Regions from separate parts of the Leclercia pneumoniae genome, predicted to be linked through region 2. Evidence: predicted binding sites of a transcription regulator. Region 2 holds the regulator's gene; each other region holds the start of a gene.
What was found. The regulator CRP, encoded in region 2, controls carbon source genes, mostly activating them, when cyclic AMP is high. The targets are predictions, from matches to a motif close to ATGTGANNNNNNTCACAT.
Positions count from the first base shown of each region.

Region 1 (4,183 bases), 1.2 Mb from region 2:
GATGGCGCTCGCGTAGCGCTCTTGCTCCGGCGTACGATTGCCGCCCCAGATATCCGGCGTGGACACGCCCATTGGCAGGTAGACCAGGTCCAGCTTCGCGTCATACGCGGCAGGGGCCCAGGAGTTTGGCGAGTTAAAGGTAAAGGTGTGTTCGTCTGATGGGATCGCGTTTGGATCTTTCGCGCCCGGGTCGAAGGCCCACAGCAGTTTACCGGTATTCACGTCAAAACCACGGATAACGCCCGAGGTTTCGCGGGTAGAGAAGTTATCCGTTACCGAACCGGCAATCACGATGGTTTTATCGGTGATGATTGGTGGAGAGGTCGGCTCATACAGACCCGGCGTGGTATCCGGCATGTTGGTCTGCAGATTCAGGATACCCTTGTTAGCGAAGGTTTCGCACAGCTTGCCCGTTTCGGCGTTGATGGCAAACAGACGACCATCGTTGACCGGCAGCATAATGCGGCGCGGACAGTCGGCAATGACTTCCGGGCTGGCATTATCGGCACGCGCTTCGTGGTAAGAGACACCGCGGCAGGTAACGTGCTGGAACGACGGGTTGGAGTTCAGCTGTGGATCGAAGTGCCATTTCTCTTTACCGGTGGCCGCGTCGAGCGCGAACAGACGCTGGTGCGCCGTACACAGGTAGAGCATGTTGCCCACTTTGATTGGCGTCACTTCGTTGGTCAGCTCGCCCGGATCGTTAGGCATTTTCAGGTCGCCAGTACGGAAGACCCAGGCTTCTTTCAGATCTTTAACGTTATCGGCGTTGATCTGTTTTAACGGAGAGTAACGCTGACCTTCCTGGTTACGCCCGTAGGCCGGCCAGTCGCCATCAGCCACCTGCGAAATCGCTGCGGCAGGCGTCGATTCGCTGCTCAGGGTGCCTTTGACTTCCTGCGGATCGTTAAAACCCGCCCATGTCAGGATGCCACCGCTGATTAACAGCGCCACGACCAGCGCCGCAACGGCACCGCTGGACGGCACCCAAAGACGGCGCCAGACGAATGGCAGGATCAGCCAGATGCCAAAGAAGACCAGGATGTCACTGCGCGGGGTCAGTGCCCAGAAATCGAAACCGACTTCCCAGACGCCCCAAATCATTGTTGCAAGGAGCAGGGCGGCATACAGCCACAGTGCTGATTGCTTTCTACGCCACAGCAGGACGGTGACGCCAACCATAACCAGACCCGCGATCGGGTAGTACCAGGAGCCGCCAATTGCGACCAGCCAGACGCCACCGATTAACAGATACAGCGCGCAGAAAGCTGCGAACACCGCCGTTAATGTCACCAGTAGACGGGGCTGTTGAGATTTTGTTTCAGCCATAGAAAATGTACTCGTCAGTTTTGTTAATTATTTGCTAGCAATTAATTATAGGTATTAACAAGTGTGATCGGAATCACAAATTTTGCTTTTTATATCTCATGCGCCAGGGCTATCCATTTGCTGTTATAATGGCCCGCTTGTGAATCGATGACGGACGCAGGTTCATCCGCATTGAGAGATGTGTTTTACAATCAAACGGTTAGTAATATGAAACATACTGTTGAAGTGATGATCCCGGAAGCGGAGATCAAAGCGCGTATCGCCGAGCTGGGCCGTGAAATTACCGCGCATTATAAAGACAGCGGTTCTGATATGGTGCTGGTGGGGCTGTTACGCGGTTCCTTCATGTTTATGGCCGACCTGTGCCGTGAAGTCCAGGTATCCCATGAAGTCGATTTTATGACCGCCTCCAGCTATGGCAGCGGCATGTCGACAACCCGCGATGTGAAAATCCTCAAAGATCTGGATGAGGATATTCGCGGTAAAGATGTACTGATCGTTGAGGACATCATCGACTCTGGCAACACGCTCTCCAAAGTGCGCGAAATCCTGAGCCTGCGTGGGCCGAAATCCCTCGCCATCTGTACCCTGCTGGATAAACCGACCCGTCGTGAAGTGGACGTGCCGGTAGAGTATATCGGTTTCTCTATCCCGGATGAGTTCGTTGTGGGCTACGGTATCGACTACGCTCAGCGTTATCGCCATCTGCCTTACATCGGCAAAGTGGTGCTACTGGACGAGTGATCGGCTGGATGAGATCCGTAAGAGACAAACGGCAACACTGAGGTTGCCGTTTTGTTTTTCGGGCGCTTACTTGTGATTAACGTGCTTCTGTCTCAGGTTGGCAATCCCGGAACGATAGCGTTGCTCCAGCGTCTCGCGGTTGGTGGCGGTCACTTCCAGATTGCGCAGCAAGCCATCATGAATTCCGTACGCCAGGCCGTGAATGGTCACCTTTTGCCCGCGCTTCCACGCTGACTGCATGATTGTTGAGTGGCCCAGGTTGTACACCTGCTCCATGACGTTGAGTTCACACAGGGTATCGAGGCGGCGCTCCTGCGGCATTTCTCCCAGCAGTGAGCTATGTTTGAACCAGATATCGCGGATGTGCAGCAGCCAGTTGTCAATCAGCCCCAGTTCCGTGTTTTCAACCGCCGCCTGAACGCCGCCGCAGCCGTAGTGGCCACAGATAATGATATGTTCGACTTCCAGAACATCGACGGCATATTGCACGACAGAGAGACAGTTAAGGTCGGTATGGATGACCAGGTTGGCGACGTTACGGTGGACAAAAAGTTCGCCGGGTTCAAGGCCGGTGAGCCGCTCAGCAGGAACGCGGCTGTCAGAACACCCTATCCATAAAAAGCGCGGTTTCTGCGCCTGCGCCAGCGTTTCGAAAAAGCCGGGATCCTCTTCCACCAGCATTTTTGACCATAGTGCATTATTGCTGATGAGTGTATCTATGTCTTTCATGGCGGTTAACGGCCTGTAACCAAGTGAGTGCGTTGCGCTAATATAGGGCAACGTGATTTTTTTTAAAACCACACTCGATGTGAAAGAACTTAAGGTAAGTCTAATCCATGACGATTGCACTGGAGCTTGAACAGCTTAAGAAAACCTATCCCGGCGGCGTTCAGGCGCTCCGTGGTATAGATCTGAAGGTGGAGGCCGGTGATTTTTACGCGCTTCTGGGGCCTAACGGGGCAGGAAAATCCACCACTATCGGCATTATCAGCTCACTGGTTAATAAAACCTCTGGCCGGGTCAGCGTCTTCGGCTACGACCTGGAAAAAGATGTCGTCAATGCCAAGCGTCAACTGGGGTTGGTGCCGCAGGAGTTCAACTTCAACCCGTTCGAGACCGTACAGCAGATCGTCGTAAACCAGGCGGGCTATTACGGGGTTGAGCGCAAAGATGCCGTTGAGCGTAGCGAAAAATACCTGAAACAGCTCGACCTGTGGGAAAAGCGCAATGAGCGTGCACGGATGCTCTCCGGCGGTATGAAGCGCCGTCTGATGATTGCCCGTGCGCTGATGCACGAGCCAAAGCTGCTGATACTTGATGAACCGACCGCGGGTGTCGATATCGAGCTGCGTCGTTCCATGTGGGGGTTCCTGAAAGATCTGAACGACAAAGGCACCACCATTATTCTGACAACTCACTACCTCGAAGAGGCGGAGATGCTGTGCCGTAATATCGGCATCATTCAGCATGGCGAGCTGGTGGAAAACACCTCCATGAAAAATCTGCTCTCAAAGCTGAAGTCAGAGACCTTTATTCTCGATCTGGCGGCGAAAAGCGCGCTGCCGAAGCTGGAAGGCTATCAATACCGGCTGGTGGATACGTCCACGCTTGAAGTGGAAGTTCTGCGTGAGCAGGGAATTAATAGCGTATTTAGTCAACTGAGTGCTCAGGGAATTCAGGTGTTGAGTATGCGTAACAAAGCCAACCGACTGGAAGAGCTGTTCGTCTCGCTGGTCCATCAGAAACAAGGAGAAAGCGCATGATGCAGCTTTACTGGGTGGCGCTGAAGAGTATCTGGGCCAAAGAGATCAATCGCTTTATGCGTATCTGGATCCAGACGCTGGTGCCGCCGGTGATCACCATGACCCTCTATTTCATCATCTTCGGCAATCTGATTGGGTCGCGAATTGGTGAGATGCACGGCTTTACTTACATGCAGTTCATCGTGCCAGGTTTGATTATGATGGCGGTGATCACCAACGCCTACGCCAACGTGGCATCGTCGTTCTTCAGCGCCAAGTTCCAGCGCAACATTGAAGAGTTGCTGGTGGCACCGGTACCGACGCATGTGATCATCGCCGGTTACGTAGGGGGCGGGGTAGCGCGTGGC
Region 1 covers NZ_CP071383.1:754,414-758,596, forward strand. The annotation lists gene JZ655_RS03500 (glucose/quinate/shikimate family membrane-bound PQQ-dependent dehydrogenase) at 1-1,329, opposite strand, end outside; gene hpt (hypoxanthine phosphoribosyltransferase) at 1,537-2,073, shown strand; gene can (carbonate dehydratase) at 2,140-2,802, opposite strand; gene JZ655_RS03515 (ABC transporter ATP-binding protein) at 2,910-3,836, shown strand; gene JZ655_RS03520 (ABC transporter permease) at 3,833-4,183, shown strand, end outside.
Region 1: a site for CRP is predicted at 1,391-1,408, ahead of hpt (hypoxanthine phosphoribosyltransferase). Genes of this name have one in related genera too.

Region 2 (4,183 bases):
CAGTACGGCGTCCGCTTTAAAATACGGGTTAACCAGACACCGTGATGCGGACGTTGACGCCATGCCACCGACGAAATGGTGTGCATGGTGCTCAGATGCCCCAGTATGCGTTGTAGATGCTGCTCCAGGGTGCTCATCGGCCCGTGGGTCAGCGTCTCCGGCGCTTCCAGAATATTGGCGTCGCCACTCTCTCCCGGCGCGTCATAATCCAGCCGCTGCTGACAACGCTGCAGCGCAATTTCACAAGACTGCAGATAGCGCTCGGCCAGATCCGGCGTCAGCATGGTGTGTTCCCGTGCCAGCGTCGTCATGGCATTGATATGTTCTACGATGAACTGGCTGTGCGTGACCCACAGCTTCATGTCGGCCAGGTAGTGTGAATTGAACCCCGGTTCCTGCATCGCCTGATTCAGCGAGTTGAACAGGGCGTTGTGCGCCTGGTTCACCTTCATGCGCTGCCAGGCAAGCGGTGTTGGCTGAGGGTCACTGCTCAGGATCAGGCGAATAGCCTCCTGGTCGGCTTCCAGCGCATCGTGGGCGTTCTGTCGTAGCAACCCGCTTTGCCACTGCGGCCACAACCACACCATGCCGCCAAAAGCGATTAAACAGCCTATCAGCGTGTCTGCGAGACGGGCGATGATAAATTGATCGCCGTTCAGCGTGAGGAGCTGCAGCGTGTATACCGCGGTCACCGTAAAGCCGACCGTCGCCCAGCCGTAGTTTTTACGAATGATCAGGTAGCTCACCAGCGTAATCAGCAGCATGCTCAGTAACGTAAAGCCCTCCGGCACGTGGAAGTGCAGCGTGGCACCCGCGATAATCAGCCCTGCCAGGGTACCGCCTGCCCGGTGGAATATGCGTACCCGCGTCGCCCCGTAGCCGTTTTGCGTGACCAGCAGAACGGTCATAAGGATCCAGTAGGGCTTCGGTAAATGGAGGGCCATCCCCATCAGGCTGGCGATGCTGAGCATGACGCTGATGCGTGCGGCATTGCGCAGCGCGGAAGACTTGAGCGACAGATAACTTTTCAGCGCCGGGAAGAGCGGCAGACGTTTTTGCTTATCGGCCATCAGGTCGCGCGAGTAGAGCGGACGCTGGGTACGTAGTACGCGGGCGATGCGGCTAAAGTGCCAGGCACAGAACTGCCCAACCGGGTTTTCCGGGTGCTGCCGGGCGATTTTCTCCAGCGCGCCCAGCTGCTTGTCCATGCTGAAGCGGGTGGGGTAGCGGTGATAGAGAATATTATCCGAGAGTACACGCAGGCGTGCGGCGACGGTCTGGGCATTCCATCTGATCACGGCTTCGGCGTGGCTGCGTTCCACCAGCTTTTGCACCTCTTCCGGGTGATGCAGGCTGACGGAGATATGCTCCTGCAAGTCGAGCCCGACCTGGAAGGTTCGCAACAGACGTTTGTATTCGTGATTTCTGTTAGCTGCCAGCATGTGTAGCTGCTGATAACACTGGCTGATAAGATCCACCACCTTCTGCTGGCGGGCCAGCAGCGGCGGCAGGGATTTTTCCGGGTCGGTATGCTGGGTGAGCAGGGTATATTTCGCTTCGCAGTAGTCAGCGAGCTGGCGGTACAGCAAGCTCAGCGATTCCCGCAGCGGCTGTTCGCGCCACATCCAGAACCAGAACCAGTTAAATAGCCCATACCAGAGCGTGCCCAGCGTATAGATCAGCAACGGCTCCCACACCGGCATATTGCCCGCCAGGCTCAGGGTAAAGATGGCGGCAATCAGCGAGGCGGGTAGCAGCCTGGCATGCAAAGAGCTGATCTCTGCCGTCACCCCTAGCGTCATCGCCAGCAGGGTGAGAATCAGGGGCAGGGGGATGTCGCGGGCCAGAAGTAACTGGACGGCGAGACTACAGCCGGCAAAGAGCGAGCCGCCAACGATCAGACGTTTGAAAAAGCGTTTATGGGGGGTATCCAGCCCTGCGATGTTGCAGCAGGCAGGCACGAGAGAGAAGAGCAGACCCTGTTGCAGGTGGCCGAGAATCAGACCGACGGCCACAGGAAGACACAGCACCAGCGTTTGTCGAAGTGCGTAGTTAACTTCCGGGTGATAAATCAGCCTGCGCCACATAGATGCCAGAGACAAAAACGGCGTGACATCTTGCGATGGCACGCCGTTCTTTCGGAATTAACGCGTCCCGTAAACCACGATCGTTTTACCGTGGGCGGAGATCAGGTTCTGATCTTCCAGCATTTTCAGAATACGGCCAACGGTTTCGCGGGAACAACCCACAATCTGACCAATCTCCTGACGGGTGATTTTGATCTGCATACCATCCGGATGGGTCATCGCGTCAGGTTGTTTTGCCAGATTCAGCAGCGTCTGAGCGATACGGCCGGTCACGTCCAGGAAGGCGAGGTTACCCACTTTCTCAGAAGTCACCTGCAGGCGGCGTGCCATCTGCGAGGAGAGGCGCATCAGAATGTCCGGGTTCACCTGGATCAACTGGCGGAACTTCTTGTAGGAGATCTCAGCCACTTCACACGCGGTTTTTGCCCGTACCCAGGCGCTACGTTCCTGACCTTCTTCAAACAGGCCCAGTTCGCCAATAAAGTCGCCCTGGTTCAGATAAGAAAGGATCATCTCTTTCCCTTCTTCATCTTTGATCAACACGGCCACGGAGCCTTTAACGATGTAATACAACGTTTCCGCTTTTTCACCCTGGTGAATCAGCGTGCTCTTCGATGGGTACTTATGAATGTGGCAATGAGACAAGAACCATTCGAGAGTCGGGTCTGTTTGCGGTTTGCCAAGCACCATGCGCTGTTATCCTCTGTTATAAGCTGTCTCCAGAGCCGGGATGGACGCCTTCACTCTGGGGTTGCAATCGAATTCTTCCCCATTCCTGGGAATCGGGCTGTCACAATATTCAGCAGCCTGTAATGTGTGATGTCCTCTGCATACATGCGTAATGTCAATGTATTACTGTAGCATCCAGACTGTTTTAGCATAGCTTTAGCCGCCTGTCTCCTGGTGTCTCGCTTCAGCTTGATACAGGTCGCCTTCCGTTGCCAGAATTGTTACTGGCGCGTAATCTGTCAGGAAAATTGCAACTTCGGAGTTAACTACAATGCAAGCGCGTGTGAAATGGGTTGAGGGCTTAACGTTCCTGGGCGAGTCGGCTTCAGGGCACCAGATTTTGATGGACGGCAACTCCGGAGATAAGGCGCCAAGCCCGATGGAGATGGTGCTGATGGCCGCTGGCGGTTGCAGCGCAATTGATGTGGTTTCTATCCTGCAAAAAGGTCGCCATGAGGTGACAAACTGCGAAGTGAAACTGACCTCGGAACGCCGTGAAGAGGCGCCGCGCCTGTTCACGCATATCAACCTGCACTTCATTGTCACGGGTAAAGAACTGAAAGACGCGGCGGTCTCCCGCGCCGTGGATCTGTCAGCAGAGAAGTATTGCTCCGTGGCGTTGATGCTGGAGAAAGCGGTGAATATTACGCATTCGTATGAGGTGATCGAAGCGTAATTTATCGGGCATCGTGCGTGTTGATGCCCTCACCCTAACCCTCTCCCACAGGGAGAGGGACCAGGCTTATGCGATCTTCTTCCCTTCCATCAATCTTTGCACCAGCGGCGTCATAATCAGCTCCATCGCCAGCCCCATCTTCCCGCCCGGCACGACCAGCGTATTCATGTGCGAAATAAATGAGCCCTGCAGCATCGCCAGCAGCCAGGGATAGTCGATATCCTCCAGGTTGCGGAAATGGATCACCACAAAGCTCTCATCCAGAGAGGGGATGGCTTTAGCCGCAAAGGGGTTAGAGGTGTCCACTGTAGGGACGCGCTGGAAGTTGATGTGGGTGCGCGAGAACTGCGGCGTCAGGAAATTGATATAGTCTTCCATCGAGCGCACCACGGAGTCCATCACCGCCTCACGCGAATGTCCACGCTCGCTGGTATCGCGGGTCAGTTTCTGAATCCACTCGAGGTTAACGATAGGCACCACGCCCACCAGCAGGTCAACATGGCGCGCCACGTCGTGCTGTGGCGTGACCACGCCGCCGTGCAGCCCTTCGTAAAACAGCACATCCGTCGGCTCCGGCAGCGGCTGCCAGGGGGTGAAGGTGCCCGGCACCTGATTCCAGGGCACCGCTTCGTCATAGGTGTGCAGGTATTTGCGTGACTGTCCTTTACCGCTCAGGCCATACTCGAGAAAG
Region 2 covers NZ_CP071383.1:3,933,998-3,938,180, reverse strand. The annotation lists gene JZ655_RS19195 (YccS/YhfK family putative transporter) at 1-2,087, opposite strand, end outside; gene crp (cAMP-activated global transcriptional regulator CRP) at 2,145-2,777, opposite strand; gene JZ655_RS19185 (OsmC family protein) at 3,088-3,492, shown strand; gene JZ655_RS19180 (phosphoribulokinase) at 3,559-4,183, opposite strand, start outside.

Region 3 (4,183 bases), 1.1 Mb from region 2:
AAGATCGCCTGAATAATCTCGCTGTTCAGTACAGGATAGGTAGCTATGGTAACCGGATTAGTGAAAACGCCGCCGAACCCCAGAAGCAGGCCTGCCGCGGGCAGGACAGCAATCGGCAGCATAAACGATTTACCCAGATTTTGTGCTCCGGCAAACAGTTTGCTCATAAAGACCCCTGATGTTGGTGTTATGAAGTTTATATTTCATGTTATATTTGTTTTTGAGAAATATATGTTTCGATCCTTTTTGTACAAAGTCAAAACACGTCAGCAAAAGAGTGAACTCTGTCACTAAATTTCCCGGCGTGATTTTCAGGAGTGCATATGAACAAACCCTTTCACCTTATGGCTAAGTCAGTCAGTTTTCAGTGCAATATCGCCTGCGACTACTGTTTTTATCTGGAGAAAGAAGAGGGAACACTCAAACCTCGTAAAGCTGCCCGTCATATGGACGATAGCACTCTGGAGGCTTATGTCCGGCAGTACATCGAATCAAACCCAGCCCCGGAAGTAGAGTTTACCTGGCAGGGTGGGGAGCCCACCCTTGCCGGTATCGCCTTTTATCAAAAGGCTCTGGAATTGCAAAAAAAGTTTGCTGGCACGAAACGCATTACCAACAGTATTCAGACTAACGGCGTGCTAATTGACGAGCAGTGGGCTGAATTTTTGGCGAGAAATCGCTTCCTGGTGGGACTCTCCATAGACGGGCCGGCATGGCTACACGATCGGTATCGTAAGACTCGCAGCCAGCAATCGGTCTTTGATAAGGTGCTACGCGCTATGAGGCTGCTACAAAAGTATCGCGTTGAGGTGAATGTACTCACAGTCGTGAACAATGTAACGGCCGAGCACCCGCAAGAAATCTACGATTTCCTGACTCAGGAGTTGAAAGCGGAATTTGTTCAATTCATTCCTGCCGTAGAACAACGCGCTGTTGATAAAAAATACGGTGAATTATTGTATCCGCAGACGCTCAAAGGTTCTGTCACCGAGTGGTCGGTCTCAGGTGAACAATACGGACAATTTATGAAGGGGGTGTTTGATCGCTGGGTGCGAAAGGATGTCGGTCGGGTGTACGTTCAGATGTTTGACAGCGCTTTGGCTGCCTGGCTTGGAGAGAAACCGTCGTTGTGTGTCATGCAGTCATCGTGCGGGTTCGGTCTGGTGGTAGAGCAAAACGGTGATGTCTACAGCTGCGACCACTATGTCTATCCTGAACATCGGCTGGGAAACGTCAGGCGAGATAATCTGGCCAGGATGGTCGCCAGTAAACAACAGCGCAAATTTGGTCTGGCAAAAACAGAGGTTAGTGCAGAGTGTATGCGTTGTGAGTGGCGCTTTGCCTGCCATGGCGGCTGCCCAAAACACCGTATCCATAAGAGTGGAGAGCGCTGGCACAATCATCTTTGCGCGGGCTATAAAGCCATTTTTAGCCACATGGATCCTTACATGCGGTATATGGCTGATCAAATAAAAGCTCAGCAACCACCGGCCAGGGTTATGCAGGTTATTGATTCGATTGGCGCCTCTGAATCCATATCGAAATAATCAATTCTGACGAAGAGGAGCGTCTCACTCTTATCTCTGTAATGTCACGGAAGAGGTTATTTTAACGTGCCGGGTCGGTCACCTTTGTGGATAAAATAACAGCCCCTTCATTTGTGTAGCCCGTCGGGAATAGTCTCTTTACACCTGCGAACACGAACGACCAGTAACACGGCATCGACTACTTCAACGTCCCGACTACATGGCAACGCGTCCCGAATATTACCCGCTTGCTCTCAGCGAGACGGGTTCCATAACGTTCATTTTATAGCCAGTCGGGCCGCTCACCTTTTCCAGAACGCTATTATCAATAAAGCCAGCGTGTGCGTAGAGATCAACACTGCGCACCGGTGATTTTAGGGTGCAAAGAACAGCCGTACGACAGCGAGTTATAACAAATGACGGCACTGGCGTGTTTCTTGTGACTATTTTACCATTTTTCGACATCAGGGGTGTCATGTTTGCTGGCTACACAAAGATGGTTGCCCGCATCCCGTCGTCAAACATTCGCGGCGTTCTGCCGATAATTATCTTCTGTCAAAGTGGACGTTAATGGCTGGGTGTCCGCTTCTTACCGTATTTTTCTCAGATGTAAGGTCTGTTTTCTCTACCGATCTTCATACCTATAAAAGCTTTCGACAGCATTAGAACGGTACAAGGTTTAAGACGACGATAGATTGTTTTTTGTGTTATAATTATAACATTCTGTTCGCCGTCGTTTACCAGCATGTTAGATGGAAGAGGCTGCTAAAAGCCAATGAGCCGCGAGAAGGCATAGTCAAAGCCTCCTTCTTCCGGTTCCAGCTATTTTGGCCGTTATAGAAGGCTTGTCACACTTAGCTGGCAACGTTATTGCAGGCCACTGAATAGGATGAGGGGCATAACTGCATCCTTAATCTGACTGTCTGGCATGAGCCACCTGGAGAGAGCGTGTGGCGGCTGGTTTTTAAAAACTACGCGTCTGCCTGACGTCGTCCTCAGCCGTCAGGGTGAGATTGTTTGAACTGGATCTCATTACAGTAATGCAAATTTGTATGCAGTTTTCATTAACTGTGATGAATGTCGAAGTGTATATGCGGGCGGATGTTAGAATATTCACAGACCCGCAAGGTGAAATTTTACGGCAAAGCCGTTGGAGACTGATATGACCGATTTAACCGCAAGCAGCCTGCGCGCGTTGAAACTGATGGATCTGACTACCCTGAATGACGACGACACTAATGAAAAAGTGATCGCCCTGTGTCATCAGGCCAAAACCCCGGTGGGGACTACCGCTGCCGTCTGTATCTATCCACGTTTTATCCCGATTGCGCGTAAAACGCTGAAAGAGCAGGGCACGCCGGAAGTTCGCATAGCGACCGTTACCAACTTCCCGCACGGGAACGACGACATTGAGATCGCGCTGGCCGAAACCCGCGCCGCCATTGCCTACGGTGCTGACGAAGTGGATGTGGTCTTCCCGTATCGTGCGCTGATTGCTGGCAACGAGCAGGTCGGTTTTGACCTGGTGAAAGCCTGTAAAGAGGCCTGTGCCGCGGCAAACGTGCTGCTGAAAGTGATCATCGAAACCGGCGAGCTGAAAGAAGAGGCGCTGATTCGTAAAGCGTCTGAAATCGCGATCAAAGCGGGCGCCGATTTCATCAAAACCTCTACCGGTAAAGTGCCGGTGAACGCAACCCCGGAAAGCGCGCGCATCATGATGGAAGTGATCCGCGACATGGGTGTGGAAAAAACCGTCGGCTTCAAACCGGCTGGTGGCGTGCGTACCGCAGAAGACGCCCAGCAGTTCCTCGCCATTGCCGATGAACTCTTTGGCGCAGAGTGGGCGGATTCCCGTCACTACCGTTTCGGCGCATCCAGCCTGCTGGCAAGCCTGCTGAAAGCGCTGGGTCATGGCGACGGTAAGAGCGCCAGCAGCTACTAAGTATGAATTGCCGGGTGACGCGTTGCGCTCCCGGCCTATTTTCGGGAGGTTACCGTGTTTCTCGCACAAGAAATTATTCGTAAAAAACGTGATGGTCAGGCCTTAAGCGACGAAGAGATCCGCTTCTTTATCAACGGCATTCGCGATAACACCATCTCTGAAGGGCAGATTGCCGCCCTCGCGATGACCATCTTCTTCCACGATATGTCTATGCCTGAGCGCGTGTCGCTGACCATGGCGATGCGGGATTCAGGAACGGTGCTGGACTGGAAAAGTCTTAATCTTAACGGCCCGATCGTCGATAAACATTCCACCGGCGGAGTCGGTGACGTCACCTCCCTGATGCTGGGCCCGATGGTGGCAGCCTGCGGCGGTTACATCCCGATGATCTCCGGGCGTGGCCTGGGTCATACCGGCGGTACGCTCGACAAACTGGAAGCCATTCCAGGCTTCGATATCTTCCCGGATGACAATCGCTTCCGCGATATTATTAAAGACGTTGGCGTGGCGATTATTGGCCAGACCAGTTCGCTTGCGCCAGCGGACAAGCGTTTCTACGCCACCCGCGACATCACCGCCACCGTGGACTCCATCCCGCTGATTACCGCCTCTATTCTGGCGAAAAAGCTGGCGGAAGGGCTGGATGCGCTGGTGATGGACGTGAAGGTGGGTAGCGGCGCCTTTATGCCAACCTATGAGCTCTCTGAAGCGCTTG
Region 3 covers NZ_CP071383.1:598,599-602,781, forward strand. The annotation lists gene JZ655_RS02835 (PTS transporter subunit EIIC) at 1-167, opposite strand, end outside; gene JZ655_RS02840 (anaerobic sulfatase maturase) at 324-1,547, shown strand; gene deoC (deoxyribose-phosphate aldolase) at 2,689-3,468, shown strand; gene deoA (thymidine phosphorylase) at 3,523-4,183, shown strand, end outside.
Region 3: a site for CRP is predicted at 2,542-2,559, ahead of deoC (deoxyribose-phosphate aldolase). Genes of this name have one in related genera too.

Region 4 (4,183 bases), 340 kb from region 2:
GCTCGTCGGATTCAAGGTAGATGGCATGCAGGTTAAGGCGCTTAGGCCCGGGGATGAGGCTCAGGGCCAACTCCAGATCCGCGCGCAGCTCCCCGGCGTTGCGGGCTTTACCCGGATAGTTGCCGGTTGCCTGAATACCACCCGTCAGTGCGCCGCCTGGGTTCTCGAAGCCTGCGACGTCATCGCCCTGCCAGCAGTGCATGGAGACCGGCAGACGATCGAGCTGACGGAGCGCCTCCTCGACATCCACGCCCACGGCGGCGAAACGCTGTTTAGCCAGTTCCCAGGCTTGTTCTAATTGAGTGGTCATGCGCAAAGCTCCTTTGTCAGTCGGTTTTGCTGAAACTGTGCCCGGTAGCGGGCAATTTCATGGCAGGAATTAGGGGTGAACGTGGTGAGGTTGTCGTTGTGACTGACCAGCGTTCGGAATTCATCGACGCTACGCAGCTCATCCAGGGTCATGAGCTGGATACCGATATTGCCGAGCGTAGAGGCTTCAATCGGCCCGGCAATCACCGTGATCCCGCAGGCGTCGGCGCAAAGCTGATTCAGCAGCGCGTTCTGGCAGCCGCCACCCACAATGTGCAACTGGCTAAACGGTTTGCCGCGTAGTGCTGCCAGTTCGCTCAGTACGTCGGCATAGAGCAGGGCGAGGCTGTCGAAGATGCAGCGCGCTAATTCAGCCGGCAGATGAGGCACCGGTTGATGGCTTTCACGGCAGGCACTCTGAATTTCGCTGCTCATGTTTGCCGGGTTGATAAAACGATCATCATTGGGGTTGATCAGGAAGCGGCAGGGCGCCAGCCTTTCGGTCTCTGCAATCAGCGCAGGCAGGTCGCTGATGGCCTGCTCTTTCAGCACCCGCTGAAGCAGCCAGAGCCCCATAATATTTTTCAGCACCCGGTAGCGCCCTTCGGCGCCGCCTTCGTTAGTGATATTGGCCGCCAGCGCCTTCTCGCAGGTGTAGGGGGTTTTGCTCTCAAAGCCCATCAGCGACCAGGTGCCGGAAGAGAGATACGCCGCATCCTGATCGGCCAGCGGCGCTGCAATCACGGCGCTGGCGGTATCATGGCTGGCGACTGCCACCACCGGGATAGCGTTGCCCTGCGGGCTGCCCCATTGGCCAATCACGTTGCCTGGGGGAGTTGGGGTGCCAAACCACTGCGGAGATGCCCCCGTCCAGTTCAACAGGTTCTCATCCCAGGTATCAGAATTGATATTCACCAGCTGCGTGGTGGTGGCATTGGTGTACTCCCAGTTCATGTTCCCGGTCAGCCGGTAGCTGAAGTAGTCCGGGATCATCAGCGCATGGGCAACCTGTGCCGTCAGCTCTGGCTGCTGCTCCACCAGTGCACGCAATTGATACAGGGTGTTGAAAGGGAGAAACTGAATGCCGCTGCGGCCGTAAATGTCGGCTTTACCTAACTGCTCCACAGCGCAGGCCATGACGCCGTCTGTACGGGCATCACGATATGAAACAGGCAGGCCAACGCGCTCACCGTTGTGGCCCAGCAGCACGATATCCACTCCCCAGGTATCAATGCCGATACTGTCGATACGCATACCCTCATCGCACACCTTATTCAGGCCGGTACGGATTTCCGCCTCCAGGCTATCGATATCCCAGATATCAAAACCGTCCTGCTTCTGCAGGCAGTTCACAAAGCGGTGGATTTCGCGTAGCGAAAGTGTGCGCTGAGCAGGTTCATAGCGGGCCAGCATGACGCGGCCGCTGGAGGCACCTAAATCGACAGCCACACAATGGCGAACAGTCATGGTCAGATCCTTTCTTAAGTCATTAGCGGAGAGTGTAAGAAAGGGAAGAAAAACAGACCTTCTTGCCACTGACAGGCAAAATCGGCAGCTGGCAAGAAAGCGAAGGTGAACGTGAGAGAGTTCACAGTTTCCAGTTATCCCCGGGAATTCAGGAGATGTGACCCTGACCGCATTTCCCGATCTTTCCGCGCGTTTCTTAAAAAACCGACAGGCTTTGCGCACTTTGCTGTCAAAAATTTAAGGTGAGTTCGCAGGGGCTTAATTACTATTTTGAGAACATTTCTCATTCGTAGGGGCCGTTATGACCGTACTGCACAGCGTGGATTTTTTCCCTTCTGGAGGTTCGCCAGTCGCGATCGAGCCACGGCTTCCTCAGGCGGCGTTTCCAGAACACCATCATGATTTTCATGAGATTGTGATTGTGGAACACGGCACCGGCATACACGTATTCAACGGCCAGCCCTACACCATTAGCGGCGGTACCGTCTGCTTTGTGCGCGATCATGATCGGCATTTATATGAACATACTGACAACCTCTGCCTGACCAATGTTCTCTACCGTTCGCCAGAGGCGTTCCAGTTTCTGTCGGGACTGAATAAGCTGTTGCCGCAGGAGCAGGACGGCCATTATCCGTCGCACTGGCGTGTTAACCAGTCCACCTTACAGCAGGTGAGGCAGCTGGTAAGCCAGATGGAGATGATGGACGCTGGCGGGGATACCCATGCGATCGCCAGTTATGAGTTGCTGTTTATGCAGCTGCTGGTCCTGCTGCGCCGTAGCAGCCTGATGGAAAAGGCGGGCAATAACGATGAGCGTCTTAATCAGCTGATGGCGTGGCTGGAAGACCATTTTGCCGAAGATGTGTGCTGGGAAACGCTGGCAGATAACTTTTCGCTTTCGCTGCGCACCCTGCATCGCCAGCTGAAACAGCACACCGGGTCGACGCCACAGCGCTATCTCAACCGTTTACGCCTGATTAAGGCGCGTCATCTGTTGCGCCACACCGATGAGAGCGTGACAGATATCGCTTATCGCTGCGGTTTCGGCGACAGTAACCATTTTTCAACGCTATTTCGCCGGGAATTTAACTGGTCCCCGCGCGACATTCGCCAGGGCCGGGATACGCCGCTTCAGTAACGCGAGTAAAATCACCGTTTTTTCAGCGTAAATGGCCGATAATAAGCGGTTATTAGTCGTTGAGGTGTACCGTGGCCGCTCAGTTGATCCTTCGCAAAGCCGACTTTTTTGCCGGTGCCGGCCAGGCCGTTGCCGTGGCGGATCGCTACCCGCAAAATGTCTTTGCCGAGCATACCCATGAGTTTTGCGAAATGGTTTTGGTCTGGCGAGGCAACGGGCTTCACGTGCTTAATGACCGTCCTTATCGCATCACCCGCGGTGACCTGTTTTACATTCGCGCCGAAGATAAACACTCCTACGCTTCTGTTAACGACCTGGTGTTGCAGAACGTTATCTACTGCCCTGAAAGGCTGAAGCTCAACGTCGACTGGGCGGCGGCTATTCCGCGTTTTACTGAGGCGCGCGGCGAACCGCACTGGCGACTGAGCAGTAACGGCGTGACTCAGGTTCGACAGGTGATTGCCCAACTGGAGCAAGAGAGCCAGAAGAGTGATCCCCTTGCTAACTCAATGTCTGAACTCCTTTTCGCGCAGCTGGTGATGACCCTTAAGCGCTTTCGTTACGCCACCGATCACCCTTCAGCGAATGAGCAGGAAGCCCTTCTCGACAAACTTATCACCGCCCTAGCGGGCAGCCTGAACCGCAGCTTTGTGCTGGAGAAGTTCTGCGAGCAGGAGCAGTGCAGCGAGCGGGCATTACGTCAACAGTTCCGCACGCAGACCGGTATGACGGTTAATCATTACCTGCGCCAGCTGCGGATCTGCCACGCACAATATCTGTTGCAGCACACGGAACTGATGGTGAGTGAGGTGGCGATGCGCTGTGGTTTTGAGGACAGTAACTACTTCTCTGTGGTGTTCAACCGCGAAGTGGGCATGACGCCGGTCCAGTGGCGCCAGCGCAGCCGCAAGGCGGCATGATCGCCCCGTCATTCAGTCATTTATAATAAAATAATAACCACACAAAGTGTACGGCATTGATAATCATTTTCAATATCATTTAATTAACTATAATGAACCAACTGCTTACGCGGCATTAACAGCTGTGCCGCCCGACACTAATGGAGAGGATTATGAGTTATACACTGCCATCCCTGCCGTATGCCTATGACGCACTGGAACCGCATTTCGACAAGCAGACGATGGAAATCCATCACACTAAACACCACCAGACTTACGTGAACAACGCGAACGCCGCGCTGGAAAGCCTGCCAGAGTTCGCTAACCTGCCGGTTGAAGAGCTGATCACCAAACTGGACCAGCTGCCAGC
Region 4 covers NZ_CP071383.1:4,272,488-4,276,670, reverse strand. The annotation lists gene rhaA (L-rhamnose isomerase) at 1-310, opposite strand, end outside; gene rhaB (rhamnulokinase) at 307-1,776, opposite strand; gene rhaS (HTH-type transcriptional activator RhaS) at 2,078-2,914, shown strand; gene rhaR (HTH-type transcriptional activator RhaR) at 2,986-3,834, shown strand; gene sodA (superoxide dismutase [Mn]) at 3,987-4,183, shown strand, end outside.
Region 4: a site for CRP is predicted at 1,932-1,949, ahead of rhaS (HTH-type transcriptional activator RhaS). Genes of this name have one in related genera too.